DNA from 3 places in the Affinirhizobium rhizoryzae genome. Region 2 is predicted to be linked to each of the others. Evidence: riboswitches for the same ligand, from Rfam matches in the RefSeq annotation. Region 2 holds a riboswitch; each other region holds the start of a gene.
What was found. Region 2 has a riboswitch for cobalamin ahead of G6N80_RS11630 (DUF1636 family protein). Riboswitches for the same ligand answer to the same signal wherever they lie in the genome.
Positions count from the first base shown of each region.

Region 1: it holds a riboswitch for cobalamin, as region 2 does, so the genes downstream of both, G6N80_RS01125 ((2Fe-2S) ferredoxin domain-containing protein) here and G6N80_RS11630 (DUF1636 family protein) in region 2, are expected to answer to the same signal.
Region 3: it holds a riboswitch for cobalamin, as region 2 does, so the genes downstream of both, G6N80_RS04120 (energy-coupling factor ABC transporter permease) here and G6N80_RS11630 (DUF1636 family protein) in region 2, are expected to answer to the same signal.

Region 1 covers NZ_CP049249.1:41,657-51,721, forward strand. The annotation lists gene G6N80_RS01095 (bifunctional sugar phosphate isomerase/epimerase/4-hydroxyphenylpyruvate dioxygenase family protein) at 1-620, shown strand, start outside; gene G6N80_RS01100 (NAD(P)/FAD-dependent oxidoreductase) at 882-1,796, opposite strand; gene G6N80_RS01105 (Rrf2 family transcriptional regulator) at 1,950-2,393, shown strand; gene G6N80_RS01110 (ABC transporter permease) at 2,450-3,205, opposite strand; gene G6N80_RS01115 (ABC transporter permease) at 3,202-4,119, opposite strand; gene G6N80_RS01120 (ABC transporter substrate-binding protein) at 4,124-5,626, opposite strand; gene G6N80_RS01125 ((2Fe-2S) ferredoxin domain-containing protein) at 5,648-6,442, opposite strand; cobalamin riboswitch at 6,545-6,736, opposite strand; gene G6N80_RS01130 (LysR substrate-binding domain-containing protein) at 7,499-8,383, opposite strand; gene G6N80_RS01135 (trans-sulfuration enzyme family protein) at 8,491-9,687, shown strand; gene G6N80_RS01140 (amino acid ABC transporter substrate-binding protein) at 9,730-10,065, shown strand, end outside.
Region 2 covers NZ_CP049250.1:1,140,478-1,150,542, reverse strand. The annotation lists gene G6N80_RS11640 (cobyric acid synthase) at 1-1,139, opposite strand, end outside; gene cobO (cob(I)yrinic acid a,c-diamide adenosyltransferase) at 1,139-1,708, opposite strand; cobalamin riboswitch at 1,863-2,089, shown strand; gene G6N80_RS11630 (DUF1636 family protein) at 2,188-2,619, shown strand; gene cobW (cobalamin biosynthesis protein CobW) at 2,616-3,653, shown strand; gene cobN (cobaltochelatase subunit CobN) at 3,653-7,012, shown strand; gene cobG (precorrin-3B synthase) at 7,009-8,325, shown strand; gene G6N80_RS11610 (precorrin-8X methylmutase) at 8,325-8,957, shown strand; gene G6N80_RS11605 (precorrin-2 C(20)-methyltransferase) at 8,978-9,709, shown strand; gene G6N80_RS11600 (precorrin-3B C(17)-methyltransferase) at 9,706-10,065, shown strand, end outside.
Region 3 covers NZ_CP049249.1:712,814-722,878, forward strand. The annotation lists gene G6N80_RS04075 (4-aminobutyrate--2-oxoglutarate transaminase) at 1-782, opposite strand, end outside; gene G6N80_RS04080 (MerR family transcriptional regulator) at 887-1,747, shown strand; gene G6N80_RS04085 (sulfate/molybdate ABC transporter ATP-binding protein) at 1,827-2,870, opposite strand; gene cysW (sulfate ABC transporter permease subunit CysW) at 2,881-3,738, opposite strand; gene cysT (sulfate ABC transporter permease subunit CysT) at 3,731-4,588, opposite strand; gene G6N80_RS04100 (sulfate ABC transporter substrate-binding protein) at 4,603-5,595, opposite strand; gene G6N80_RS04105 (YqaA family protein) at 5,832-6,260, opposite strand; gene G6N80_RS04110 (thiol-disulfide oxidoreductase DCC family protein) at 6,400-6,750, shown strand; gene G6N80_RS04115 (aldo/keto reductase) at 6,854-7,741, shown strand; gene G6N80_RS04120 (energy-coupling factor ABC transporter permease) at 7,795-8,475, opposite strand; cobalamin riboswitch at 8,527-8,733, opposite strand; gene G6N80_RS04125 (histidine kinase dimerization/phospho-acceptor domain-containing protein) at 8,800-10,065, opposite strand, start outside.

The sequences.
Region 1 (10,065 bases), on a different replicon from region 2:
TCGCGTCGACCTCGACCACGGGCGCCGGCCTGACGCGAATTGATCATCTGGCACAGACAACCCGTTACGACGAGATGCTAAGCCTGCTTCTGTTTTACACGGCGATCTTCGATGTCAGTCGGTCCGGTATGGTGGATGTTGCCGATCCGGGCGGCCTCGTGCGCAGCCAGGCGATCCATGCCGCGGATGGCCGGTTCCGCGTGACGATCAACGGCGCGGAAAGCCGCAAAACCTTTGCCGGCCACTTCCTGACAGAAGGTTTTGGCGCGGGCGTGCAGCATATCGCATTCCAGACGGGTGATATCTTCGCGACGGCAACGGCGCTGAAGACGTGTGGCCTGGAGCCGCTGCCGATTTCGCAGAACTATTACGACGATCTAGAGGCCCGCTTCGGCCTAATGCCGGATTTCGTTGATCGGCTGCGCGACCTCAGCATTCTCTACGATCGTGACCATGACGGGGAATATTTCCAGCTCTACAGCCGCACCTTCGGCGAAGGTTTCTTCTTCGAGATCATCGAGCGACGCAACGGCTACAACGGATACGGCGCAGCAAATGCGATTTTTCGGATAGCCGCACAACGTAGATTGTCCAGGCCGGTCGGGCTACCAAGCGGGTAAACGAAAAACGACTCCCTTGCAGCCTCACTGTCGATAGTCGTCTTGCACTAAATTTGTCGCGTCTGATCATTAGAGTCCGTTCGCGATCAACAGCGAATTAACCTTAAGTTAAGTTCCATAGTTATGCGTAAGCCGCTCAGAGCAGCTAAGTAATTGACTAAGCTATGTCTTATGGACGCGCCGTAGGTTCGATACCCTTCAAGGCGAGGACGACTTGGAACAAGTCGGTCAGGTTCGGGAACGCAAAAGACGAAGTTTTGTCTAGATCTTGCCGAACAACAGCGAGCGGTGCAGTCCGGCGCCGGCAAGGTTTCCATCGCCAACCGCGAGAGCAACGGATGCCATCGGCCTCGCGGCATCACCACAGGCGAAAACGCCCGGCATGCTGGTTTCCTTCATCGGGTCCGTCCTAATCGGCGATCCGATGGGTCCTTCTTCGAATTCCAGTCCAAGCTCCAAGGGTATGGGAGTGGTCATCTCGAAGGGCGCCAGCGCAAACAGGCCAGCAAAGGACAAGGTGCGTCCATCGGCAAGCATGATGTCGGCATGGCCGCTGATGGCTTCGACGGGACTGCGCTCGATGCTGACGCCGCGCATGGCAAGGCTTTGAAGCTGTTCCGCGGTCGGTTCGAACGCGTCGTTGAGGAGTAGCGTCGTGGTGCCCCAATCGGGCAGCATCAGGGCGTGATGCATCGAGAGCTCCGATCCGGCGATGACGCCGATCTGGCCTTTGTTCAGTTCGTAGCCATGACAATAGGGGCAGTGGAAGACAGACTTACCCCAGCGTTCCGCAAGGCCTGGCATGGCGGGCAGAATATCTTTCACGCCGGTCGCCAGGAGCAAGCGGCGGGAGATGTGCCGCTGGCCATTGGCAAAGACTTCGAAACCCGCGCCTGATGCGTCATTCATTTCGATTCGCGCTGCACGCTCCGCCCGACCGGACAGCCATCCGACCGTCTGGTACTGCATCACCTGGGCCCGCGCATCCGCCGCGATGCGGGCGGGATCCACCCCATCCTGCGTCAGGAAACCGTGGGAATGGCTGGCAAAACGATTGCGACGCTCGCCCTCATCAATGATCAGGACCGAGCGGCGGGCACGGGCGAGCTGGAGGGCGGCGGATAGGCCGGCATAGCTGCCGCCGATGATGATGACGTCGTAAATGGGATCGGCCATGACATGCTCCTCAAAATCTCGACACAACATAAGTTGCGAGATGAAAAGGAGTCAATGCTCATGATACCTCAAATGTGACATGAGGCGGTTTGCATGGTATCAAGCAAATAATGAACCTATGGTTTGGCCTTGATGCTGAACGGAGATGATCGAATGCGGCACGACAGCCGGCTATCCAGAATGCTGCATGTGATGATCCATATGGGTCATCATGACGGACCCATGACGTCGGACATGATCGCTGCCATGCTGAATGCAAACCCAGTCGTCATTCGACGCACCATGGCAGGCTTGCGTGAACAGGGGTTTGTCCATTCCGAAAAGGGCCATGGCGGCGGCTGGACGCTGGCAAAACCACTGGATGATCTGACATTGCTCGATATCTATCGCGCTGTGGGGGAACCGTCCGTCTTTGCCGTCGGCCCGGCCTATGACATGCCAGGTTGCCTGATTGAGCAGGCGGTGAATGCCACGTTGAAAGATGTATTCGCAGAAGCCGAGCAACTGCTGCTCACCCGGTTTGCCGGGGTGACGCTGGCTGATATTGCCAAAGACTTTCCGGCGGTAATCCAAGAGTACGGCCAGCGCTGCGAATGAAGATCAAGCGTATCCGCCAAGTCGACCAGAGCGATCTTCACACGCAGTCGCAGGTCTCATCGGTCACAGGCTCGATTGAAAAGAAAGACAGTGCCTGCGAGCGTCAGCGTTGGCCATAAAACCAGCATCGGATTGTCGAAGATGAATATGCGGTATTCAAAGAGCATTCCACCCCAATCGGGGAGCGAAGGATCGGCGCCAAGACCGATAAAGGCGAGCGAGGCATAAGCAATGGCGGCAGAGCCGGACTGGTTGCCGACATAAGTCAGGATCGATGGCAGCGTGTTTGGCAAGAGATGACGAAAGAGCTTGCCGCTGGAGCGCACGCCAAGTGCCTCGGCTCCCAGCATGAAGGGTTGCGACAGGACGCGTCGCGTCAAGGCATGCGTGAACACAGTCAGCGGTCCGATGGCCGCAAGGCCCAGCGCCATGCCGGCGCTCAAGGGCGATAGCCCGAAGATGGCTGCTGCCGTCAGCGCGACGATCAAGGTCGGCACCATGATGAATACTTGGCTTGCCTTCAGGATTGCGACCTCCCGCCAGCCGCCGAGAAGGGCGGCGAGGGTTCCAAGCAGAGAGCCGCCCACCAGCCCGATCGCCCCGACGGCAAGGATTACGATAGCCGTCCGGAACCCGCCGACCATCAGCCGGGACAAGAGGTCGCGGCCCAGATGATCCGTTCCGAGGAGGTGTGGGATGCTTGGTCCGGCGTGACGGTTGAGGATATCAACCGCGTCCGGATCATGCGGTTGCCAGAAGCCACCGGCGAATAGAAGGGCAAGCAGCAGGAGCGGAAGCACAGCGCGGTTCATGGCAGGCGTGGCTCCAGCCGCAGCATCATCAGCCGTGCCAGGCAATCGATGCTCACCATCCAAAGTGCGATGACCATGACATAGGCCTGCAACACCATCTGATCGCGCATCGAGATACTCTGAACCAGGAATTGGCTGATCCCCGGAAGGCCAAACAGGATTTCCATGGCGGCGGCGCTGCCGATTACCCAGCCGGCTTCGGAATGCACGGCGGCAAGAACCGCATACAATGCGCTCGGATGGGCATGACGCCACAGTGCTTGTGTTTCGGACAAACCTTTGGCACGAGCGGTGACGAACCAGGGCTGTATTGCGGCTTCCTGCAGACCTTTGCGGTAAACTCGGGCCAGAACTGCAGTGGAATGCAGGGCAACGAGCGCGATAGCCAGCACCAGTGAGGCACGGTCATTGGCGAACGGTCGTATCCACCGCAGTTGCACGCCGAACACCCAGATCAGCACGAGCCCGGTCGCAAACACCGGCGTGGATTGCGTGAACACGGACAACAGGCGACTGAACCGATCTGCGACCCCGCCCGGCTTCACGACTGCCGCAAATCCGAGCGGCAGGGCCAACAACAGGGCAAGGCAGAGCCCGGCAATGCCAATGCTGAGCGACAGGGGCAAACGGTGGAGGAACTCGGTACGGACGGGTTCACCCGTCCGGAAGGATCGTCCCCAGTCGCCGTGCAAAAAGTCCCGGCCCCATCGGAGATAGCGGGAAATCAGAGGCCGGTCGAGACCCCAGTCCTGGCGCAGGGCGGCCATCGTCTCGTCGGTTGCGGGCAGATTCCAGGTGCGAATGGCGATCTCGACAGGGTCGACCGGCATCAGGGTGATGATTGCAAAGGCTGCGAAAGACACGACAAGCAGGCCGAGCGCTGTCTGCAATCCCCATGATGCCAGCTTCTTCATGGCTTCACTTGCTCTCGCCGATATCGGCGCGCAGGACGTGATAGTCCGATCCCCAGGGCTCGTAACCCTTCAGTCTGTCGGAGACGCCGACATACCAGACCGGCGAGACGAGGAAGGAAACGGGCACGTCGTCAAACAGCTTCGCTTGGGCGTCCAATGCAATCTGGATGCGTTCGGCGGGGTCGCCGGTGGTGGCGAAGCGGTCGATGATGGCGTCGAATTCCGGCGATGCATATTTGGTATAGTTGAGCGAGGCACCGCTTCGCAGCATCGAGTTCAGGAAAAAGGCCGGATCGCCGCTGGGGGCGGTGTGTTGGGCCCAGAGCGCGATGTCGAAATTGCCGCTGGCCGCCGCCTCTGCAATATTGTCCACGATCTGTGTGTCGAGCCCGATGCCGATCCGGGAAAGCTGTGCCTTGACGACCGGCAGCATGGTGACCAGATCCGGCCGTTGCGGGTATGTGATCGCCAGCAGCTTCAGAGCCTTGCCGTCCTTGGTACGCATGCCGTCGGTGCCCTTTGTCCAGCCCGCAGTATCCAGGATCGCGGCAGCCCTGGCAGCATCTGTCGGCCGGGCTTGGCTGCCGGCAAACGGAAAATAAGGAGCATAGGCGCCGGTTGCCGGTGTTCCGCCATTGATGGCAGCGGCCAGTTCCTTGCGATCGAAGGCGAGGTCGATGGCCTGGCGCACGGATTTGTCCTGAACCACCGGCCTTGTCGTGTTCAAAAAGGCAAAATACTGGTACCCGACCGCGAAGGATTTGACTGTCAGGGACGGATCACGCGTCAGTCGGGCGGCAACTTCGGAGGGGAGACCAAAGGCCAGATCCAACTCCCCGGATTGAAAGGCCAGCGCCATGGTTTGCGCATCGCCGAACCGTTTCAGTGTCAACGGTCTGCGCTGGTCCGCCCCTTCAAAATGGGCATTCGGCTTCAATTCGATCGCCGCATCGACCTTGAAATCCGCGATTTCGTAGGGGCCGGTAAAGATCGTCTTGCCGTCCTCGGCTGCCGGCTTGTAGGCAATCAGCGGCCATTCGGCAAACAGGGCCTGGATGAGAGGAACCGGCTTTTCCGTCGATACCCTGAGGGTGAGGTCGTCTGCTGCTGCAAACGTCAGTTTCCCGCCTGTCGCCAATGCTGCCTTGTTGTTGGCAAAGGTGCGCTCGAAACCGGCCGCCAAAGCTGCGGCTGTCACGGGCGTGCCATCAGAGAATGCGCGCCCTGCCTTCAAGGTGATCGTCCAGGTGAGGTCGCCCGTGCGTTCGGCCTTTTCGGCCAGTTCCGGTACAAGTTTGCCTTGCCTGTCGACGGTAAACAGGTTTTCGCCAACCCCGTGGCTGGTGAGCGCCCAGCCATTTGATCCCTTGGCCGGGTCAACGCCACTGGTGATGAAGGTTGCGCCGATGCGCAAAGGCTCAGTCGCTGCTGCGGGCCACGCGACGGCCACAAGGGCTGCGGTGGCGATCAGCGCGCTGCTGAGGCGCTGGCGGAGCGGAATGGGCATAATGACCTCTCGTCTCGTTGATTATGGATTCGGGAATCTTGGTGTTTGCAGCGGCCGCAGCCGCTGCTTGCGTCCGGTCGGGTGATAGGCGAAATCCTCCACGACCGTTCCGCCCAACAGGTGCTCGGTGATGATGCGGTCGACGGCCGCCTCGGTGACGCCGCCGTAATAGGTGCCCTCGGGAAAGACCTGGACGACAGGGGCAAGATTGCAGGGGCCGAGGCAGGTGGATTTCGCGGTCATGGTGCCTTCGCCCGTTGTCCGCAGCTTCAGGCGTTGCTGTTCGTTGCGCAGGTGGCACCAGAGGGCGTCGGCACCTGCGCCATTGCAGGGGCCGCCCTGGCAGACCAGGACCCGGCGTTTCTGGTCCGGCACAAGCGAACCTTCGGCGAGGGATTTCTGATCAACGGCAAGATCGAAGGATGTGGCTGACGCGACCAGATCTCCAAGTAGTGCGGCCATGACCGGACTTGCCGCGATGTGAGCGGTGAGTGCTATCTCCGGCCATGGCCGGTGATCCTCGTTTCGCCAGCGGCGGACCACTTTTTGCAGCCAGGTGGGAACGCTGGGCTCCATGGGCAGAACAAGCGGGACAATGCTGACATGGGAACAGCCCTCGCCGACCAGCGCCAGCAGCGCTTCCTTGAGAGACGGAGTGCCTTGTTCAATGAAGGCGTAACGCACGACGGCGTCAGGCCGGTGTTCGGCCATGACGCCCGCAAGGCGCGCCATGTCGGCGTGAGGCGCCGCGGCAAAAGCGGATTTCGCGATGAGAAGAACGGCGCGCCGTTCGTCCAGTTCTATTTCTTTCGTCACTGCGTGCCTCGCGCGTGAGCGGTCGAGGCTAGCAACGAAATGACGACGCGCGCGAACCCCTTGGTACGCGAACGAGCCATTCCGGCGGCAGACCCCGACCGCGGAATTCTATCTTGTCAGGCAGGTCTCCTGGCTCACGGGTCTATGCCTTCCCCTGTCTTCCCAACCTTTTCAGGTCAGTGACGTTTTCGGGGACGGCTCGCCGTTTACAGTTGCGGGACAGCTCCGGCGTCGCACCGGATTCCCTCTTAGCTTCCACCAGTGATGGAAGAACCTTGACCTGACGATGTCTACATGATGGCGGCCTGCTGTCAATCGACAGGAGGCAATGGTTCCACTAGGAGCCGCTACCACTCTCATTTGCCTTCTCATCGACATTTTCGTTGATATGTAATAACGTTACATAATGAATGTCAATCGTTCTCACTATGGTGAGGGGCGCTTGATGATCCTCAAAGCAAATGGTGCTTACGAACTTGAAGTGGTCCACGTCGAAAGATCCGGGAGAACGCGTAATGAGACCGGTATTGCCAAGTTGCTCGATGCCAGGTTGGCTTTATCGATGCACCACGAAATTGCTGATCTTTTTCAATAGTTTAAAGGAGTTTTCTTTTCTGTGCGAGATCGTCACATAAGCGGTCCGGGCATATAAACTCTCTGCCCTGAGTACAGCCGATCTTGAAGACTTGATTGCCCAGCAGAATATCATCAGCAGCTGGAAAACTGCGCGACTGCGATCAATCGCTTTGGTCGCTATTTTGCCACCTGTATACGCCGGGACCGGTCCAAACCGAAAGACAATTGGCATATGGATGTGGTCGTCATTGCGATTGGCGGAGAGAATTTCCGGCCCTGGCGTGCGATAGATGCTGACCTTGATGTTTTCGACACTCTGGTTCAGCAGCTTCGCAATATCAGGGCAAGTTCAGTCACAAGCCTTGCCAGTGTAAGGCCGAGTGAAGCCTCTGTGCTGTCATCGCTGTCACGGCCACTTTCATGGCGAAGACGATAGTCCTGATTGTATCAAAGCCATCAAATTAGCAGCGCTAGCGCCAATCATTGAAATATCGACAGCTTCATCACCTCATCGACAAAGTCGGCAACGATGCGCGAAGGATAGCGGTTCGGCGGCAGTACCAGCAGGGTGCGGAAATAGATCGCCGGTTTGAATGGGATGATCGTCAGGCCACGCCCCACATAGGGTTCGGCCGTCATGGGGTTGACGAGGCCGACTCCGAGCCCTGCCTGAACCATGGCGCAGATGGTGGTCGAATACGGCGTTTCCAACACGACCTTCAGCTTGGTTGCGCGGTCGCGAAAGATAGCTTCAGCGGCTCGTCGCGTCGTGTCTTCAGGGGAAAGGGCAATGAAGGCTTCTCCGTCGAGATCCTCTGGCGTCAACTCAGTGGCCTGCTCCAGGCGATGCCCCGCTGGAACGGCGATGGCGGCACGATAGCGCGCGAAGGGCCGAACATCGACGCCTTCGGTCTCGATCTCGTCGGCTGCCAGCCCGACATCGACCTGGCCGGACGCTACTAGATCTTTCACAGTAGAGGACAGTTGCGCCTGAAACGAAATGGCGACATTTGGATGCCGCGCCTGAAAACCGCGCAAAGCGCGTGGCAAAATATTGGTGCTCAGCGCAGATAGGCTTGCCACTTTGATTTCGCCTGATCCGAAATCACGGATTCTCGCTGCGGCACTTTTGAGCCGTGTGAGCCCGGAAAACGAACTCTCCACTTCCTTGAAGAAGATGTTCGCTTCGGCGGTCGGATACATGCGACCGCGTTCGCGCCGGAACAGGGCAAATCCGATATCGCGCTCGAGTTCCTGGATCGCTTTGCTGACAGCAGGTTGGGAAATGCGCAGCACCTCGGCAGCCCGAGAGGCTGTGCTGTTAGTCATCACGGCATGGAACACCTCGACCTGACGAATATTCATTCGACACCTCATAACCCACGAGAATAAAGTAGCAGGATAATGATATTGGACGGAATTGATATGCCGATGTTTTAATCCGCTCACGAAATTGCTCAGGATGAAGCGGAATGAAAGACTTTACTCAATGTGTTGTCACACCGGACGTCAATGTTGACGGGTTTGAAGCCCTTGGTGTTGCCACGCACCGGGCATCCACCATCGTCTTCAAGAATGCAGAAGCCTATGCCACCCGCGGTCAGAGGGGCCATGATGGGTATACCTATGGGCTTTACGGCACGCCGACGACCCGCACGCTCGAAGCCAAACTGACGGCGCTTGAGCAGGGTCTTCGCACATTTCTGGTGCCATCAGGGCAGGCGGCGAATGCGATTGCAGCGCTTCCGTTCTTGAAGAGCGGCGACAAGATCCTGATCGCGGATACCGCCTATCCGCCCATGCGCGACTTTGCCAACCAGGATCTGGCGCGTTTCGGCGTCGAGGTTGCCTATTACGATCCGGTTTCGATCGAGGACCTGACAACAAAGATCGATGACCGCACAAAGCTCGTCTGGTGTGAATCCCCGGGTTCAACGACGATGGAGATCCAGGATCTTCCGGCTATTGCCGATGTCGCCCATCGACACGGCGCGCTTGTCGGCTGCGACAATACCTGGGCGACACCGCTCAACTACAAGCCGCTGGCGCTCGGAGCCGATATCGTTACGGAAGCCTTGACGAAATATGTTTCCGGCCACTCCGATCTACTGATGGGTTCGATCACCGTGCGGTCAGACGACCTCATCACACCGATTCGCGCAACGCTCGGGCGCTTCGGGATTGGCGTGTCTCCGGATGATGCATCGCTTGTGCTGCGCGGCATGGAAACGCTTGGCATCCGTCTCAAGCATGCCGCAGATGTTGCACTGGTACTGATCGAGTGGATCGAGCGTCATCCTCTGGTCGAGCGTGTCCTGTTTCCGACCTTGCCGGGTACCCAGGGGCACGAGATCTGGAAGCGGGACTTCCTAGGGACGAGCGGCGTATTCAGCGTTGTCCTGGTATCGGACGCGGTACCTCACGCCGCCGCAGCCCTCGACGTCCTGAAGACGATTGCCATCGGCGCCTCCTGGGGTGGAACCCGAAGCCTCATCGCCCCCATGCCGGTCCGCCAGAACCGCACGGCCACCGAATGGAAGCAAGACGATCTCGTGCTGCGCATCAGTGTTGGGCTGGAGGACCCCGCCGACCTCCAGGCTGACATGGAGGCATTTTTTGCCGAGATTCTTCGTCGGACGGGGCAGGCGAAACTGGTGCGCGCAAGCTGACCATCTTCGAAAAAACGCACTTCAACAAAAAAGGGGAACAACATGCGTTCGAAACTTCTTGGAGTAGGCTTTTTGCTTACGAGCATGCTGTCTGCTGGCCTGTCGCCGGCAGTCGCAGGACCAACGCTTGACGCCGTTAAGGCGCGCGGTTTTCTGAAATGCGCCTCAAGTCAGGGCACCGTTGGCTTTGGCGCGCCCGATGAGAAGGGCTACTGGCGTGGTCTCGACGTGGAGACCTGCCGGGCCGTGGCGGTCGCGATCTTCAATGACAAGGACAAGGTGGAGTTCGTTCCGCTGAGCGGCCAGCAGCGCGTGCCGGCCCTGCAGACCGGGGAAATCGACATCCTGCCGCGCACATTCACCTGGACCTTGCGCCGC
Region 2 (10,065 bases):
AGCCGCTTGTCGTCCGTCAACCGTGTTTCGATATCCAGCAGACCGAGACCGGTTTCATTTACACCTGCCGGTCCCTCGATACCTTCAGGGTCCGCAACACTTTTCCCCAGCATCTGATAACCGCCGCAGAGGCCAAGCACAGGCTTTCCCTGCCGCACATGAGCAGCAATGTCGATATCGAAGCCTGCGCTTTTGAGCGCCTGCAAATCTGAAATCGTTGCCTTGGAACCCAGCAGCAGAACGAGATCGGCATCAGCAGGCAGCACGCTACCCGGCCTGACACGGATCAGTTCGACATCCGGTTCGGCATCCAGCGGATCGAGATCATCAAAATTGGAAACATGCGGCAGGATCGGCACCGCGATGCGGATCTTTGCACCCGGCTTGCGTTCAGGCTTTGAATTCAGCGCCAGCGCGTCTTCCGCCGGAAGTCGGGAAGCCTCGGCAAAATGCGGCAAAAGGCCGATGGGCTGCCAGCCGGTAAAGCCCGCGATCATCCGCATGCCTTCATCGAACAAGCTCGGGTCACCACGGAAGCGATTGACGATGAAACCGTGGATCATGGCCGCATCTTCAACGTCCACCACCGTTTTCGTGCCTGCGAGGCTGGCGATGACACCACCGCGATCGATATCGCCGATCAGCACGACAGGCACATTTGCAGCGCGGGCAAAGCCCATATTGGCGATGTCGTTGCGGCGTAGATTGACTTCGGACGCACTGCCTGCCCCTTCCACCAGCACCAGATCGGCTTGAGCCTTCAGGTGCTCGAAGCTTTCCAGAACAGCTGGCATCAGCCCCGCCTTGATCTGCTGATATTCGGCAGCCTTGGCATTGCCGCGCACCTTGCCCTGCACGACAATCTGCGCACCCACCTCGCTTTGCGGCTTCAGGAGAACCGGGTTCATGTGCACTGAAAGGGGAGCGCGAGCCGCACGCGCCTGTAGCGCCTGCGCCCGACCAATCTCCCCGCCATCGGCGGTCACGGCCGCATTGTTCGACATGTTCTGTGGCTTGAATGGCAGGACCTTCAGCCCGCGCAGCGAAAAGGCACGGGCGAGACCCGCCACGACAAGCGACTTGCCGACATCCGATCCCGTTCCCTGAAACATCAATGCCTTGGCGGGCGGCTTTACCATCAGAACTCTATCCCGGCCTGCGCCTTCACACCCGACTTGAAGTGGTGCTTCACCAGCGTCATTTCCGTCACCATATCGGCGGCCTCGATCAAGGCGGCCTTGGCGTTACGACCCGTGACGATGACGTGCAGGTCCGGCCTGCGGGCGGTCAAATCCGCGATGACCTTTTCAAGATCGAGGTAATCGTAGCGTAGCGCGATATTCAGCTCATCGAGGATCAGAAGCCCCACATCCGGCAGCGCCATCATCTCCTTGGCCTTCTCCCAGGCACGCTCGGCGGCGGCGACATCCCGCTTCAGGTCCTGCGTATCCCAGGTGAACCCTTCGCCCATAGTGTGCCAGATAACGCGATCACCGAAAGCTTCCAGCGCCACCCGCTCGCCAGTGTCCCAGGCCCCCTTGATGAATTGCACGACGGCAACCTTTCGCCCATGACCCAGCATGCGCAATGCCAACCCGAAAGCCGCTGTCGATTTGCCCTTGCCCGGACCCGTGTTGACGATCAGCAGACCCTTCTCGATGGTCTTGGAGGCCACTTCCGCATCCTGAACCGCCTTGCGATTAGCCATCTTGCGGCGATGACGTTCCGCTTCGCTTTCGTCGATCTCCTTCACCGGCCTCTCCTTGCATCCTGTCGATGGAGCGGCGGACTATAGTCAAAACGATCCGTGCGGCAATCGCCCCCTGCCGTGATCACCATTGACAGCCACTCACGCAAGGGCATAGTGAACCTCTGTGAACGGTCTTTTCCCGGCAACGGGAAAAGCTAAGAGGGAACGTGGTGCGGAATTTCGCCTAAACCACGGCTGCCCCCGCAACTGTAAGCGGCCTTCCACCTTTGGATGAAGGATGGAGCGTCCGGCGCATAATGCCACTGAAGATATCTTCGGGAAGGCGGCGCAGGCACGATGGTCGCGAGCCAGGAGACCTGCCGTTTATGCATGAAATCCGCCGGGCGGGGTGCTCCGGGCAAGGATGTATCAAACCATGTGAGGTGAGAAGCCTGACATGGACGCGCCCCATTGTAACAATGATTTGGGGTGGATTCTTGGATCTCTCGACACGACCGGACAGACAGGATGCCGCAGCACGTGAGGTTGCGAATGTAGTGATCCATGTCTGCGAAACATGCCGCAGCGGGCAGGAAGCCGTTGATGCGCAGCGCGATGGTGCCGTGCTGGCGGAACGCGCCAAGGCGCTGGCGACTGAGGGCGTGGAAATCCGTTCCGTTGCCTGCCTCGCCAATTGCAAGCGCGCCTTGAGCGCCAGCATTCAGAGTGCCGATGGCTGGTCCTATGTGTTCGGCGATCTCGGCACCGATGCGGCAAACGATCTTCTGGAAGGTGCTCGCCTACTGGCCGGTTCCACCGATGGACTGATGCCGTGGAAGGGTCGCCCCGAAAGCCTCAAGCGCGGCATGATTGCCCGCATTCCGCCGCTCAACCCAATTCTCCCGAACGTCGAAGGACAGACTTCATGACCAATTCGCTCGCCCGCGTGCCCTGCACCGTTGTCACCGGCTTTCTAGGGGCAGGAAAAACCACGCTGCTGCGTCACGCGCTGGAAAACATCAAGGGCAAGCGCCTGGCCGTGATCGTCAACGAATTCGGCGATGTCGGCATTGATGGCGAAATCCTGAAGAGCTGCGGCATCGAAAACTGCCCGGAAGACAACATCATCGAGCTGGCCAATGGCTGCATCTGCTGCACCGTGGCGGATGATTTCGTGCCAGCCATCGACAAGATCCTCGCCATGGAGCCGAAGGTCGATCACATTCTGATCGAGACCTCGGGCCTTGCTCTGCCGAAGCCGCTCGTTCAGGCCTTCCAGTGGCCGGGCGTGAAAAGCCGCGTGACGGTGGATGGCGTCGTGGCCGTGGTCGATGGTCTGGCGCTGGCCGAAGGTCGCGTTGCCGACGACATGGAAGCCCTTGCCGCCCAGCGCGCCGAAGACCAGTCGCTTGACCATGACGATCCCGTGGAAGAAGTCTTCGAAGACCAGATCGCCTGCGCCGATCTCGTGATCCTCACCAAGTCCGACCTGCTCAACGAAGCGGATCTCGAAAAGGCCCGCACCCATGTGGAGGACCACCTGCCGCGCGCCGTACGCATCGTGAATTCGCAGAATGGCGAGATCGATCCCGCAATTTTCATCGGCCTTGGTCTGGCGGTTGAAGACGATATCGAAAACCGCAAGACGCATCACGATGACGAGCTGGACCACGAGCACGACGATTTCGACAGCTTTGTGCTGGATATCCCGGCCATTGCCAGCCCGGAAGAACTCAGCAAGCGCATTGCCGATGTAACCGATGCCGAAAAGGTGCTGCGCATCAAGGGTTATGTGGAAGTCTCCGGCAAGCCAATGCGCCTTCTGGTGCAGGCCGTTGGCCCGCGCGTGAACCACTATTTCGACCGCCCATGGAACACCGGTGAAACCCGCCGTTCCCGCCTCGTCGTGATCGGCGAAAAGGGCATCGACGCCGAAAAGATCGGGAAGCTGCTGGCCGCCTGATGCATATACTCGCCACCACATCCTCTTCGCTCGACGATCTGATCGAGCCGGTCGATCTGAACCAGACGCCGGGGGATGTGGTGGTGCTATCCTTTACCGATAGCGACCTGAACGGCATTGCGAGCGCCTGGAACCGGCTGAACCCGACCGGGCTTTCCCTGCGCCTGGCCCAGCTTGCCGACCTGCGCCATCCCATGTCTGTAGACCTCTGGGGTGACAAGGTGGCCCGGCATGCGAAGCTGATCCTCGTGCGCATTCTCGGTGGCTACGACCGTTGGCGCTACGGGGTCGACGAGCTGGCGCGTATCGCCAGAGAGCGGAATATTCTGCTCTATCTACTGCCCGGCGAATGCAGCGAACGCGACGAGCGGCTGGAGACCGCCTCCACGGTGGATCTGGCGGAAATCCGCTCCGTTCTCGCCTTCTTCCGCACCGGTGGGCCGGATAATCTGGACAGGCTCGTTAGCCGACTTACCAATAAGCTATCCGGGGGTGCCGATATTGCATGCCCAGAGGCCGAGGACGTGCCGAAGCTCGGCATCTACCGGCCTTTGAAAGGCGTCGTTTCGCTGGACGAGGCCTTGATCGAGCGCGAAGGGAAGCCGCTTTTGCCGCTGCTCTTCTATCGCTCCATGCTCTTGGCAAGCGACGTCGCCCCCGTGGATGCGCTGATGGAAGCGCTGGAAGATAGAGGCGCCTGCGTTCTGCCCATCTTCGTTCCCGGCTTGAAGGATAGCGCAACGCTGACCCATCTACGGGACATGTTGGCTCCGTTAAAACCTGCGGCCATCATCACCGCCACCGCCTTTGCCAGCAATGCGGAACTGGACGGCCAGACGCTGTTCGACGTGCTTGGTGTGCCGGTGTTTCAGAGCGTGATTGCGACGACCAAACGGCAGGCCTGGGCTGAAAGCCAGCGTGGGCTTGGACCTTCCGATCTTGCCATGCATGTGGTGCTGCCGGAACTGGATGGCCGCATTTTGGTAGGCATACTGTCCTTCAAGGCAGAGCGGCAGGCGGGCGAAGATTTCGGCTTCACCGGTTTTGCCAATACGCCGGAGCCGGATCGGGTGGCGGCAACGGCGGAGCGCATCCTCAAGCATCTGGCGCTTTATGCCACGCCGAAATCCGAACGTTGCATTACCATTCTGATGCCGGATTATCCGGGTACCGATGGCCGCACAGGCTATGCCGTGGGCCTCGATGTGCCGGAAAGTGTGCTTCAGATGCTGCGGGATCTTCAGGCCGAAGGCTACGAGGTCACAGATATTCCGGCCACGGCCAAGGACCTGATGGACCGGGTCTTGCGCCAGACCGAAACGCTGGATGCAGAGGTTTATGGGAACTATCTGGCCCAGATCGCCGAAGCCGCGCGTTCCGCCGTGCATAATACCTGGGGAGACCCCTTAGCCGACGAAGCATTTGAGGCAGAAAGGTTCCGCTTCCGGGCAGTTCGTTTTGGCAATGTGACAGTAGCACTGGCCCCCGATCGTGGGCGAGAAGCGGACCGCCGCACCGATTACCATGATCCGGCCCGCCCGCCGCGCCATGCCCTGCTAGCCTTTGGCTGTTTCATGCAGAGAGAGCTTGGCGCACAGGCCATTATTCATGTCGGCGCCCATGGCACGCTGGAATGGTTGCCGGGCAAGAATGTCGCGCTGTCGGAAACCTGCTTCCCCGAGATCGTCACCGGCAATCTGCCGGTACTCTATCCCTTCATCGTCTCCAATCCCGGCGAGGCAGCGGTTGCCAAGCGTAGGATTGCTGCGCAAACGATTGGCCACCTGCCGCCCATGCTGGCGGAGGCTGGCCTTTCACCCGCGCAGCAAAAGCTGGAACTGCTGGTGGATGAATATGCGCAGGCCGACGGGCTGGACCGCAAGCGGCGCGACCGGCTGGCAAAACTGATTGTGGAGACGGCGGAAGAAACGGGGTTGGCGGCGGAGGCAGGCATTTCTCGCGAGGAGGACCCGGATACAGCCCTTTCGCGTATCGATGCCTTTCTCTGCGACCTGAAAGACTTTGCCATCAAGGACGGCCAGCATGTGTTTGGCCACGCCGATCAGGGCGAAACCGATCCTCTGCGGCTGCAAAGCGCGGAGGCCGAACGGGATGCGCTGCTTGCAGCGTTGGATGGCTTGTTTGTCGCTCCCGGCCCCTCTGGCGCACCTGCCCGTGGCCGTCGTGATGTCCTGCCGACAGGCCGCAATCTTTATGCATCCGACCCGCGCACCATGCCGACGCCAACCGCCTTCGAGCTAGGCAGGCTGGCCGCGGACGAGGTGATCCGCCGTTATCTTCAGGACCATGGCGACTGGCCGAAAAGCCTTGTGATCGACCTGTGGGGGAGTGCCAGCCTGCGCAGCGGCGGTGAAGAGGTGGCGCAAGGGCTGGCGCTGATGGGAGCAAGGCCTGTGCAGGATGCCGCGACCGGACGCGTGACCGGCATTGAAGTTCTACCGCCCGCACAGCTAGGCCGCCCGCGTGTGGATGTCACCTTCCGTATTTCCGGCCTGTTCCGCGACATGTTCCCCTCGCTGATCACACTGCTGGATGCCGCCGCCCGGTCCATCGCGACCCGCGAGGAGGCTGATGGCGATAACCCTCTGGCGGAAGAGGCGAAGCGGCTTGGGCAAATCCCGCCGCGCATTTTCGGCTCCGCGCCCGGAACTTATGGCTCCGGCATCGAGGAAAAGCTTTCCTCCGGCGACTGGCAGGCGCGTGAGGAGCTTGGCCGCGCCTATCTTGCCATGACCAGCCATGCCTTTGGCGGCGCTGATGGTGAAGGGTTCGAAGCCTCAAGCACCTTTGCCGAACGGGTGAAACAGGCCGATCTACTGGTGCATACCGGCGACGATCCGGGCCGCGATCTCTTGGATGGTTCCGGCGATGTGGCCTTCATCGGTGGTTTTGCCGCAGCCGTGGCTGCCCTTGGCGGCAAGGCGGACCTGATTTCGCTGGATACGACGAACCCGCAAAAGCCTCGCGCTCGCTCTGTGGCGGAAGCCGTGACGCGCGTGGTGCGCGCCCGCGCCGTGAACCCGCGCTTCATTGATGGGCAGATGCGCCATGGCCCGCGTGGCGCGGCGGAATTTGCCGAAACGGTGGATCGCCTCGTCGGGTTCGCCGAAACCACGCAAGCCGTTCCGCAAAGCCTGATCGAAGCCATTTACGATGCCTATGTGGCCGATGAACGGGTGCGCGATTTCGTGCTGGATCAAAACCCGGAAGCGGCTCGCTCTATCGCCGACCGGCTAATGTCCGCCCGCCGTCGCGGGTTGTGGCAGCCACGCCGCAACTCGGTGGATCGTGATCTCGAAATGCTGCACGGGTCGGCGAATGCGAGGGCAAGGCGATGACGGCGGCGGCTTCTCCCATGGCCCGCGGTGCTTGTCCGGCGCTTGATGCGCCCATGCTGACCGGCGATGGCTACCTCTCGCGCATCGCCTTGATCGATGCGATTACGCCTGATCAATTGGCCGCGCTGTGTTCGCTTTCAATCGCGCATGGCAATGGCATGCTGGACATTTCCGCCCGTGGAAACCTGCAAATCCGGGGTCTGACGCTGGCGTCGGCAGCCGAGCTGGAAGCGGATGTCCGCGCACTCGATCTGCCGCTGCGTGAAGGTCTTGCGGTGGAATGGTCGCCGCTGGCGGGCCTTGAAACAGGCGTTGACCCGCGCCCGCTGGGCCTCACAATCATGGAGGCTGCTCGCACACTTCGCGGCAGTTTGGCACCGAAGCTTTCCGTGGTGCTGGAAATCGATGGCCTGATCCGGCTTGATGACCTGCTGGCGGATATTCGGCTGGTCGCAGCAGCTAATGCCGGTTGGAATGTCTTCCTCGGCGGCACGCGCCAGACCGGACGCGGTATCGGCTGTGTCAGCGATGAAAACGCAGCCGATTGCGTGGCAGCGCTGCTAGATCATTTCGCGAGCCTTGGACCGAAAACACGCGGACGGCAGATAGACATGTCGAGCCTACCTGAGAACGTGCAGCACCATTTGAAACCAGCCACGCCCCTCCACAGACTGCCGCAACAGAGCCTGTTCGGATTGTTTGCCGTTAGCCATCGCACCCACGCTTTGCGCATCGCTCTGCCCTTTGGCCAAATCAAGGCTAAGGCACTGGCGGAATTTGCGCAGCAGGCGGAAGGCTTCTGCATCGAGAGCATCAGGCCGGCACCCGATCACAGCCTTATTGTCTTCGGGCATGAGAAGGCCTGCGCAAACCTGCATGGCGTGGCGGAACAGGTGGGCCTTATCGTAAAGGGAGATGATCCGCTGCGGCAGATTGATGCGTGCCCGGGTTCGCCATCCTGCAACTCGGCGCGACTGGAAACACATGCTCTCGGGCGCTTTGCCGCCAGCGAGACACCCACTCTTTTTGATGGGTCGCTTCGGCTTCACCTCTCCGGCTGCGCCAAGGGCTGCGCCCACCCCACGCCCTCACCGCTTGCCCTCATCGGCACGGAAAATGGCAGCCATCTTGTATTCTGCGGCAAAACCACGGATACCCCGATCAAACACCTTGCCCCCACCGCTGAGAAAGCGGCGCTTGCAGCCCTTGCGCGTCTGATCGAGACGACGAGGCGGGATGGCGAAACAAACCATGATTGCCTTGTGCGGCTCGGTCCCGGCGGGATTGCGGCAGCCCTTGGCGAAGGACCTTGATGACGGACTACGATTACATCCGCGATGGCGATGCGATTTATCGCAAATCCTTCGCCATTATCCGCGAGGAAGCGGATCTTTCCCGCTTCACGGAAGAGCAAGCGGATGTCGCCATCCGCATGATCCATGCCTGCGGGCTGGTGGAAGCGGCAGCGCATTTCGAATTCTCAGCCGATTTCGTGGGGGCCGCACGCGCCGCCCTTCTGGCTGGAAAGCAGATTTTCTGTGATGCGCAGATGGTGGCCCATGGCGTGACCCGTGCACGACTTCCCGCGAACAACGAGGTGATCTGCACGCTGCGCGACCCGCAGGTGCCGGACCTCGCAAGGCAAGTGGGCAACACGCGCTCTGCCGCTGCCCTTGAACTGTGGCGGGACAGGCTAGAGGGATCAGTGGTCGCCATCGGCAATGCACCGACAGCCCTCTTCTACCTCCTGGAAATGCTGGATAAAGGCTGCCCGAAACCGGCGGCCATCATTGGCATGCCGGTCGGGTTCGTGGGCGCTGCCGAAAGCAAGGAAGCGCTGGCGGAAAGCGTCCACGGCATTCCCTATGCAATTGTCAAAGGCCGCATGGGCGGCTCTGCCATGACGGCAGCCGCCGTGAATGCGCTGGCGAGGGCGGGCCTGTGAGCGAGATAATTCCCGGCAAGATGTATGGTGTCGGTACCGGCCCCGGTGATCCCGAACTGCTGACGCTGAAGGCCGTAAAGGCCCTGAACAATGCGGATGTACTGGCCTTTTTCGCCAAGCGCGGTGCACGCGGCAATGGCCGCACCATCGTGGAAGCCCATGTACGTGCTGACATTCTGGAACTGCCGCTCGTTTACCCCGTCACTGTCGAAGAAGACAAGGACAGCGAAAGCTACAAGCGCGCCATAGACGGCTTTTTCGACCAGTCTGCGGCGGAAATTGCGGTGCATCTTCAGGCGGGCCGAAACGTGGCGGTGTTAAGCGAAGGCGACCCGCTGTTTTATGGTTCCTATATGCACCTGCATCTGCGGCTGGCACCACATTTTCCGGCAGAGGTCATTCCGGGCGTCACAGCCATGTCCGGCTGCTGGTCGTTGGCGGGCATGCCGCTGGTGCAGGGCGATGATATCCTGAGCGTTCTGCCCGGCACTCTGCCCGAGGAGGCACTGACGGCGCGGCTCGCCGGAACGGATGGTGCGGTGATCATGAAAGTGGGGCGCAACCTGCCGAAAATTCGCCGCGCACTGGCCGCAACCGGCAAGCTTGATGGTGCAATCTATGTGGAGCGCGGCACGATGCCGACGGGCCATGCCATGCCACTCTCCGAGCGGGATGAAACGGCACCCGCCCCTTATTTCTCGCTGGTGCTGGTTCCCGGCTGGAAAGGCCGTCCGCAAGGAGTGCTGGCATGACGGGCAAGCTCACCGTCGTTGGCCTCGGCCCCGGCAGCCCAGAAGAGATCACGCCGGAAGCGCTGAGTGCCATGGCGGAAGCAACCGATTTCTTCGGCTATGGCCCCTATGTGGATCGGCTGGATTTGCGCCCCGAGCAGCGCCGCCACGCCTCCGACAATCGCGAGGAAATCTCCCGCGCCGCCGCCGCCCTCACCCTTGCGGTACAAGGGGAAAAGGTGTGTGTTGTGTCGGGCGGCGATCCCGGCGTTTTTGCCATGGCGGCAGCCGTCTGCGAAGCTATGGAAACCGGCCCTGCGGAATGGCGCAATATCGAGTTTGCCGTGGTTCCGGGTGTCACCGCCATGCTCGCGGTA
Region 3 (10,065 bases), on a different replicon from region 2:
TCTGCATGAACGCCATAATGCTCCATGGCGAAAAGCTTGCCGGTGCGGGCAAACCCGGTCTGAACTTCATCTGCAATCAGCAGAATACCGTGCTTGTCTGCGAGCTCGCGGAGCTTTGCCATGAACGCGCGCGGCACTTCGTAAAAGCCGCCCTCGCCCTGAACTGGCTCTACGATGAAGGCAGCAACCCGGTTAGGATCGACATCAGCCTTGAACAGCTTGTCGAGAACGCCCAGCGTATCTTCGACGGTTGTGCCGTGAAGGGCAACCGGAAACGGTACGTGGAAGACATCGGGCATCATGGCACCGAACCCCGTCTTGTAAGGCACCACTTTGCCGGTGAGCGTCATGCCCATGAATGTCCTGCCGTGGAAGGCGCCAGTAAAGGCGATCACCGCCGACCGATTTGTGGCAGCGCGGGCGATTTTTACCGCATTCTCAACCGCTTCCGCACCGGTCGTCACGAAGATCGTCTTCTTGGGAAAGTCGCCCGGGACCGCATCATTGAGACGCTCAGCGAGACGAATATAGTTCTCGTAAGGAATGACCTGATGGCAGGTATGGGTAAAGTGGTCGAGCTGATCACGAACCGCAGCCATGACCTTCGGATGCCGATGCCCCGTGTTGACGACGGCGATGCCCGCGGCGAAATCGATATAGCGACGGCCTTCCACATCCCAGATTTCTGCGTTCTCGGCGCGTTCTGCGTAAACGCTCGTGGTGACACCCACGCCGCGCGAAATTGCGTCGCTGCGGCGAACCGCCAATGCCTGATTATCCATGCTGCGCCCCTCTTTGAAAAAGATCCGGAACGAAAATCGCCCTCTAACGATTTCTTGCATTTTTTCTGTAGTTTTACAATCGGGGTTCCGCACATTATTTCAGCATGGACCGATCAGAAATTCAGAGCAGCGGCAAGGTGGATACAATCCTATTCAAAATTGCGGAGGCGGCGCGCATGGCGGGGGTTTCGCCCTCCACCCTGCGCCTATGGGAAAGCCAGGGGTTGATTGAGCCGATCCGGACGCCCTCCGGGCAGCGCCTGTTTGACAGCTCACACATCGACCGTCTGAAAATGATCAGCTACCTCAGGACCGAAAAAGGACTGAACCCGGCGGCAATCCGTGAGCAGTTGAAGCAAGAATCTGCAGATGCAGACACTGACAGTGCCTCCAACGAGGAAGAGCTTACCTCAGGCTCCAATCTATCGATCGGCCAGAAGATCAGACGTATGCGACGAGAGGCAGCCAAGACTCTCGATGCCGTGGCGCGCGATCTCGATATCCCGATTTCGCTTCTCTCGACATTCGAGAGGACATCGCAGGGGTTGTCGCTCAAAGGAATGCATGATCTGGCCAACTATTTCGGCACGACCATCACGTCCTTGAGCGGACAGGAGGAACCAAGCGGCGCGGAATCACTCATCCGATCCGGTAGATGGTCGACTTGGCCAACGACCTTTTCAGGCGTCACCATCCAGTGTTTGGCGGAGGGACGCAACCAGATGGAATGCCATCGGTTTGTTCTGGCACCCGGCGCCTCAAGTGAAGGAGCCTACAGGCATCCGGGGGAGGAGTTTCTGCATATTCTCAGCGGAAACCTTGAGATTATGCTGGATGGTTCGAACTTCTTTGAGCTTGCGGCAGGCGACAGTTTTTACTTCGAAAGCACACGCCTCCACTCATGGAGAAATATTCACGACGGTGAAACGGTGCTGATCTGGGTCAATACACCGCCCACCTTCTGATGGTTCATCTCACCGTTTCACCCGCATGGTCTGGACGCCAGTGCCAGAGAATGCGCTTCACACCCTCCCGCGCAGCAGTTCAAGCGTTTCTGGGAAACAGCTGCCAATGCTTGGGCCGGAAGTTGATCTGACTCCTCAGGGCAGCCGGGTGATCAACGGGCACATCGACTTCTACCCGGTACTGGCTGCCGCCGAGCTCGAGTTCCAGGCGGCGGGCGCCGGCAAGCCGTCGGCTGCCGACCACGACGCCATCAAAGCAACCGCCACAGCCACTGAGAAATTCAATGTCGTGCGGACGGAAAAACAAGGATGACGGGCCTTCGGCTGCGTCATCGGTCTTCAGGCCGACCGTGCGGTCGTCAAGCCATACCTCACCATTTTCGACACGAACCGGCAGCTCCGATGCCTCACCAATGAAGCGATGTACGAAGGGAGAGCCAGGCTTGTCGTAAACATCATCGGCTGATCCAACTTGCTCAATCTTGCCCTGGCTCATTACCACGACGCGATCCGCGAGTTCCAATGCTTCTTCCTGATCATGGGTAACGAACACGGTCGTATGGCCAGTACGATCATGAAATTCTCGGAGCCATTTGCGCAGTTCCTTGCGAACCTTGGCATCCAGTGCCCCGAATGGCTCATCCAGCAGAAGAACCCGCGGCTCGATTGCCATGGCACGCGCCAAAGCCACACGCTGGCGCTGACCGCCGGACAACTGATTGGGATAGCGCTTTTCCAGACCCGAAAGATGGACCATCTCAAGGAGCTCGGCGACCCGTTTCCAAATCTCATTTTTGGGAGGGCGAGTGGAAGACGGACGAACATTCAATCCGAACGCGATATTATCAGCCACCGTCATATGCCGAAACAGCGCGTAATGCTGGAAGACAAATCCGATGTTGCGCTCCTGAACGCTCTTATGGGAGGCATCCTCTCCACCGAACAGAATCTTCCCGTTCGTAGGCTGATCGAGTCCGGCGATGAGGCGCAGAAGCGTTGTCTTTCCAGAACCTGACGGGCCAAGCAGAGCAATGAGTTCACCGGAACGGATATCGAGAGATACATCGTTGAGGGCCGGAAACCGGGCAAATTCCTTGGTGACGTTTGATACGGTAACTTCCATCATCATGCCCTTAATGTCGTCCGCCAGCATTGCCAGCGCCAAATCGTATTTCAAGAAGCGTTTTAAGCGCGAGTGTCACGAGCGCGAGCGCAGCCAACAGAGACGCAACGGCAAACGCCGCCGCCATATTGTATTCATTGTAGAGAATCTCGACATGAAGGGGCATTGTGTTGGTCAGGCCGCGAATATGGCCGGAGACGACAGACACCGCGCCAAATTCGCCCATCGCGCGGGCATTGCAGAGCAGCACGCCATACAACAGACCCCATTTGATATTGGGCAGTGTTACGTACCAGAAGGTTTGCCAACCGGAAGCTCCAAGAGAAAGTGCCGCTTCCTCATCTCCCGAACCCTGATCCTGCATGAGCGGAATCAGCTCACGCGCGACAAAGGGGAACGTCACGAACACCGTCGCCAGGACGATACCTGGAACCGCAAAGAGGATTTCGATCCCATAGCTCTTTAAGATAGGTCCCAGCACACTGTGGCTTCCAAAGAGAAGCACATAAACCAGACCCGAAATGACCGGTGAGATTGAAAATGGCAGATCGATGAGGGTTATCAGGAAAGCTTTGCCTTTGAACTCGAACTTAGCGATTGCCCAGGCGGCAGCGACGCCAAAGACAAGGTTCAACGGAACCGCAATAGCGGCAACGAGCAATGTCAACCGAATGGCCGCCGCGGCATCTGGTTCAACCAAAGCTTCCCAATAGCTGGCAGCACCGTTGCGGAAGGCTTCGATGAACACGGCCACCAGCGGCAGGAAGAGAAAGAAGGCGAGATACAGGCCACCGATCGATGTCAGGACGATCTTGGTTCCGATCCTCTCGTCGACAGGATTGACGAAGCGAGTTGCACGATCAGCCATTGCCGTACCTCCCCCTGCTCCACGACTGGATCAAATTGATGATCAGAAGCATGGCGAATGAGATAACCAGCATGATCGTCGCAATCGCCGTCGCGCCCGCATAATTGAACTCTTCCAATCGGATGACGATCAACAATGGCGCGATCTCGGAAACGTAAGGAATGTTTCCGGCAATGAAGACGACCGAACCGTATTCGCCGACGCCGCGTGCAAACGCCAGGGCAAAACCCGTCATGATCGCGGGCAGCAGGCTGGGCAGCAAGACCTTGAAGACGGTCTGAAAGCGGTTGGCACCAAGCGTGGCTGCCGCCTCCTCGACCTCACGATCGATCTCCTCCATGACAGGCTGCACAGTGCGGACGACGAACGGGAGCCCGATGAAAATCAGCGCTATGGTGATGCCGATCGGTGTGTAGGCAATACGGATGTCGAAGGGGGTGAACCATGCGCCGATCCATCCTTTCGGAGCATAGAGCGCACTGAGCGCAATGCCTGCGACTGCCGTTGGCAAGGCGAACGGAAGATCCACCATCGCATCGATCAGGCGACGGCCGGGAAAGTCGTAGCGAACCAGAACCCAACAGATCAATACGCCAAAGACACCGTTGATCAGGGCTGCGATCAGCGCAGTTCCGAAGCTGATCTTGAGGGCTGCCAGTGTCCGCTCATCCGTCAGGATGGACAGAAACTCGGATGCCGAGAGCGAACTAGCCCGAACTATGAGACCGGCAAGCGGTATCAGGATGATGAGGCCGAGGTAGGCGAGCGAAAAGCCAAGCGTCAATCCGAAACCTGGGATGATGCTCGGCTCTTTCAATCGCCACCGCATCGAAGCGGTGGTTGATGTCATATCAGGCTCACTCCTCAGCGTGCCGGCTTGTAGATCTGGTCGAAGATACCGCCGTCACCGAAGTGCTCAGGCTGCGCTTTCTTCCAACCACCAAACTGCGGATCATCGATGGTGACTAGCTTGATGTCTGGCAAGGCCTTTAGCAGTTCCGGCTTCACTACCGCACGGTTGGCCGGACGATAGAAGTGTTTCGCTGCGAGGTTTTGGCCTTCATCGGAATACAGGTACTGCAGGTAGGCTTCTGCGACCTTGCGCGTTCCCTTTGCATCGACATTGGCGTCAACGACAGCAACCGGCGGCTCAGCGAGGATTGAAATCGGGGGCACGACGATTTCGAACGCATCCTTGCCGAATTCCTCACCGGCGAGAAAAGCTTCGTTTTCCCAGGCCAGCAAAACATCGCCGATCTGGCGTTGCGCGAAGGTGACCGTCGAGCCGCGGGCACCACTGTCCAGCACCGGGGCACGCTTATAGAGATCTGCAATGTACGCCTTGATCTTGGCCTGATCCCCCTTGAACTCCTCGTTGGCCCAAGCCCATGCCGCCAGATAGTTCCAGCGAGCGCCACCGGAGGTCTTTGGATTCGGGGTCACGATCTTCACGTCACCCTTGACCAGATCGCCCCAGTTCTTGATGCCCTTGGGATTGCCCTTTCGAACAAGGAAAACGATCGTGGAGGTATACGGAGAAGAGTTGTTGCCGAGGCGTGCGCGCCAGTCGGGCTTTATCTTCCCGCCATTCTGTACAATGGCGTCAATGTCGCTTTCCAGTGCAAGCGTCACCACATCGGCTCCAAGACCATCGATAACCGAACGCGCTTGCTTGCCAGAACCGCCATGAGACTGCTGGATCGTAACGGTCTCACCAGCTTGCGCTTTGTAGTGCTTGGCGAAGGCCGCGTTGAAGTCCTTATAAAACTCGCGTGTCGGATCATAAGAGACATTCAACAGTGTCGTGTCGGCATGCACGGCCGGTGCCATTAGAAGCGATGCAAGTACACAGGCCATGGCAAACCTCAGAGTGCGAATATCTTTCGACATGGCAACTTCCCTCCAGTTGATGGCTTAAGACTACCGAACAGGTCGACTTAGTCAACGAAGGTCCGCCCCTAAAGAAATCTGTTTCATTTTCGTGATCAGCGCGGAGAAAGTCTGATCGATATCCAGTTCGTTTCACGCAAAGAATCGCGCGTCTACAGACGGTGATAGGGAATATTCTTGAACGGTCGAGACCGACCCATGCTTCAAAATGCGTTGGATGCTAGCGCTGCGATCACGCAATAGCGCGCAAACTTTGCGATCGTAACGAAGATGAGAAAGCTTGCCAGCGGTTCTCGCAGCACGCCCGCTACGACCGTGATCGGATCGCCAATGATCGGAACCCAACTCGCCAACAGAGACCATCGGCCGTATTTTCCGTACCAGCGGCTTGCTTGATTGAGGCCAGCTTCGGAGACCGGAAACCAGCGCCGGTTGCGAAAACGTTCGATGCCCCGACCGAGCGCCCAGTTCACGACGGATCCTGCGACATTCCCGATGGTGGCAAAAACAACGAGCAGAACAACCGGGTGTTCAGCCTGGACGACGAGATATGCAAGGAGTGCTTCCGATTGTGCTGGCAATAGGGTTGCCGCGACGAAGGCTGTTGCCATCAGCCCGAGATAGGCCATCATGTCCGGTCTGTTCCGCATCCGCCTCAGTCTGGGGGTCTCGTAAACCAAATAGGCTCCCGGGTCAAAGCGCTCTTCGGGTCCCCATTGATCCGTCGGATCAGAGAGGGCGTAGATTGGCACAAAAGAAAGGCTAGACGGAATGAACCCCCATCGTGTGACAGTCTGGTTTGACAGCGGATGTCCGCTTTGCCGTCGCGAAATTGCGCTGATGCGAAAGCTGGACCGCGGCAATGCCATCCGCTTCGTAGACCTTTATGATGCATCGGCCAGTTGCCCGATTGATCGTGCAGAAGCACTGGCGCGGTTTCATGCAGAAGAAAATGGCAAGCTTTATGTCGGTGCACAGGCGTTTGCTGCAATGTGGCGGGCGATTCCCATGTTCCGCCCACTCGGAATTATGGCAGGGTGGGCGCCTTTGACTCCCCTTTTCGACCTACTTTATCGTGGCTTCTTGCGCATCAGGCCACGCCTGCAACGGCTGTTCCAGTAAGCGCTGCTATTCGTCCATCACCGCTTCGACAATATCACAGAGTTGAGATAAACCGCGTGGCAGCGGCGGGCTGCAGCCCGCGATTTGGCGAGAAAGGAAGCAGATGCAGCGCGTTGAAATTCAGGCCGGATTGGATCTCTCACGGATCGTCTATGGCATGTGGCGGCTAGCCGATGATCAGGATGTGTCCGCGGGCAATATCATTGCCAAAGTGGAAGCATGCCTTGAACAGGGTATTACCACCATGGATCATGCGGATATCTATGGCGGCTACACCGTTGAAGAGCATTTCGGCAGAGCATTGAAAGGCGCCGGACTTCGAGACAAGATCGAAATTGTTACCAAATGCGGCATAGTTGCACCCACGGGAGACTACGCCGGGGCACGGCTGAAGCATTATAATACCTCGGCAGAGCACATCAGCGCGTCGATCGACAGATCTCTACGTCTCCTGGGCACAGATTACATCGATCTTTTGCTGATCCACCGCCCCGATCCTTTCATGGATTTTACGGAAACCGGCGGCGCTCTCGATGCCGCCGTGTCATCCGGCAAGGTCAGAGCCGTCGGCGTTTCGAATTTCCGCCCCTGGGATCTCGCGGCGCTTCAGTCGTGCATGCAGACGAAACTCGTGGTCAACCAGATCGAACTGAGCCTTTTGGCGCGGGACCCGTTCACGAATGGTGATCTGAGCTCGATGACACGAGACAAGGTCCGGGCAATGGCATGGTCACCTCTGGGTGGTGGCCGCCTTTTTTCAAATGACACCGACCTTGGCAGGACGCTGGATCGCATCGCAGCCGAACAAGGTGTAGATCGCACAGCCATTGCCGTCGCCTGGCTACTCGCACATCCGGCCCACATTCTGCCCGTCATGGGTACAAACAATGTTGCACGCATTCGACAGATTGGCGATGCGATGAAAGTCAAGCTTTCGCGGGAAGACTGGTTCGAACTCTATTCCACGGCAGAAGGCCGGGACGTTCCATAACGTCTCGGCAATCGGCGGCCTGCAATCAGGCCGCCGGCTTAGAGATCACAGCGTCAGGCTGCCTGATGCAATCGACGGCTGAAAATCGGGCCCTGGCTGTATTTGCGCAAGGATTTCGCCGCTGCAAGCACGGCCAGATCGACCAACGGCTCAATGAGGATAACGCTCATATAGGCCACGCCGAAACTTCCGATGCTCACGAGATTTTCGACCGTGAACCCGTGGCCATAGAGCGCCCAGAAGGCCACCCAGGCAACAATACCACCCTGATAGGCGGTAGACAGTGTAAATGCCTGGCGATAGGTCACATCAACATAGGCCGTGCGGGCCGGAATAAGCTTGGCCGCGAGCTGGCTGATGGCCCAAAGCGGAACGAGCAAGGTCGTTACGTTCATGCCATACTGAGGAAGATCGAACGGCGAGAAGAACAGGCCCTGGATGAGGAGGCCGGCGGCAAGCCCGATGGACGCAGCACCTGCGCCGAACATCAGGAACAGGGTCGACCCAAGAATGAGGTGAACTTCGGAAACGCCGACCGGATGATGCGGCAAGACCTCGAAAAAGCCGAAGACGAGAACGGTCGTAATGGCACTTCGCAACGCGAGCGACGCGACACCACCATCCCGACGAACACTGTCTGTTGCCATTTTGGCTGTCAGCCCCAGCGCGGCCAATGCTGTCGCGTAGCTGAGCACGATTTTTGCGCCGTCAACGACGCCCGGTTCAATATGCATATCTGCCTCCCCGCGCCCACCGCGCGGTCGATTGGTGTGTCATAATCGGACGAATGTCCGCCTCTGATGGCAGGTCTCCTGGCTTGCGATTCGCAGCTTCATCCCCCTTCCCGGCCCTGACGCCAGTGGATAACGGATGTCGCTCCTCGCCTACAGTTGCGGGGGCAGCCGTGGCATTGGCAACTTGCGTTGCATCACCACATTCCCTTTTCACCGGTTGCTTTATGGGCAACCGAGACCATCATCGGGAAGCCTAAGACTGTTTTTGAGCGCAGCGCAATCCCGTTCACGGCGATTTCACGAGAAAACAACTGTGAGACAGAATCACGGGTCAGGAAATACGATGCTCGCATCGAAACGAGACTGGTCGGGCGCCAGCGGCGTGGCCGTCAGTTCCAGTTGCGCGCCCATCTGGGTCGCCAGCCGTTCCACGATGGCGAGCCCCAGACCCGAGCCGGGATGAAGGGAATGGCCGCGCACGAAGCGCTGTCGCAGCTTTTCCGGAGGAAGCAAGGTCTTGGGCGACGTGAGGTTCGATACGCGCAGGCCATCCGGCTTCAGGTGCACGTCGACATGCGTGTCAGGCAAGCGGTAGGCGAGAGCATTTTCGACCAGATTACGGGCAGCAATGGCAAAGGCGTCCGGATCTACCTCGCGAGAAAGGACCATTCTCTCCGGACGATGATAATGAAGAACCGAGCCACTCTGGCTGTTGCGCAAGAATTCTTCCATAACGACGTCAAGGATCGTCGACAGGTCCGAACGAACCGCAGACTTACCGATGCCCGCATCGGCTCGCGCAAGCTGCAACAACTTTTCCGTCAGCACGGAGAGCTTCCTGAGTGCTGCGTCAACCTGCCTGGCGCGATCCCGGGTCTGTCCATCCTCAAGCTCGGAAAGCAGGAGCTGGCTTTGTGCAAGTGCACCTGCAATGGGTGTCCGCAATTCGTGAGCACTGTTGGCGGTCAAGGAACGTTCTGCTTCCAGCGCATCGTCCACCCGCTTGATCAGAAGGTTGACGGATTGCTGGATCGGTTCGAGTTCGATAGGCAGATCCTTGAGATCGATGGGTGCAAGATTCCCGCTGTCGCGCAGGCCGATAACGCGCTTCAAACGATCCACCTCGCTGACGTTGCGACGCACGAACCAACTGACGGCAATCAGACTCGCCGGCAGGAGCAGGAGAAGCGGCAGCAGCAGTGCCGTACCGCCCTCAATTGAGGCCTCCCGCCGATGTTCCAGCGAATCTGCGACTTGTACGAAGATGCTGCCACTGACGGCAGCAACCGTGAATATGCGTTTTTCGCCGCCACTCCAGAAGCCTTCCACCAGCGGCGCTTCGTACGGATCGGCACTGACATTATGCGAATGCAGCAGCACGCGACCGGAGCCATCCCGAACCTGATAGGTCAAATACTCATCTGGCACGTTTTCGCGCAACGCCGTCAGCTTCCGGGGAGCGCTGGTATCCTCTCGAGTGTAAAGGTCATCAATGACCAGAGGTGCCAGGCGTTCTGCTGTCTCCTGAAGAGCGCTGTCGAAAACCTCGCCCATTTCCTCCTGCATGACAGAAAAGGCAAGTCCTGCAGC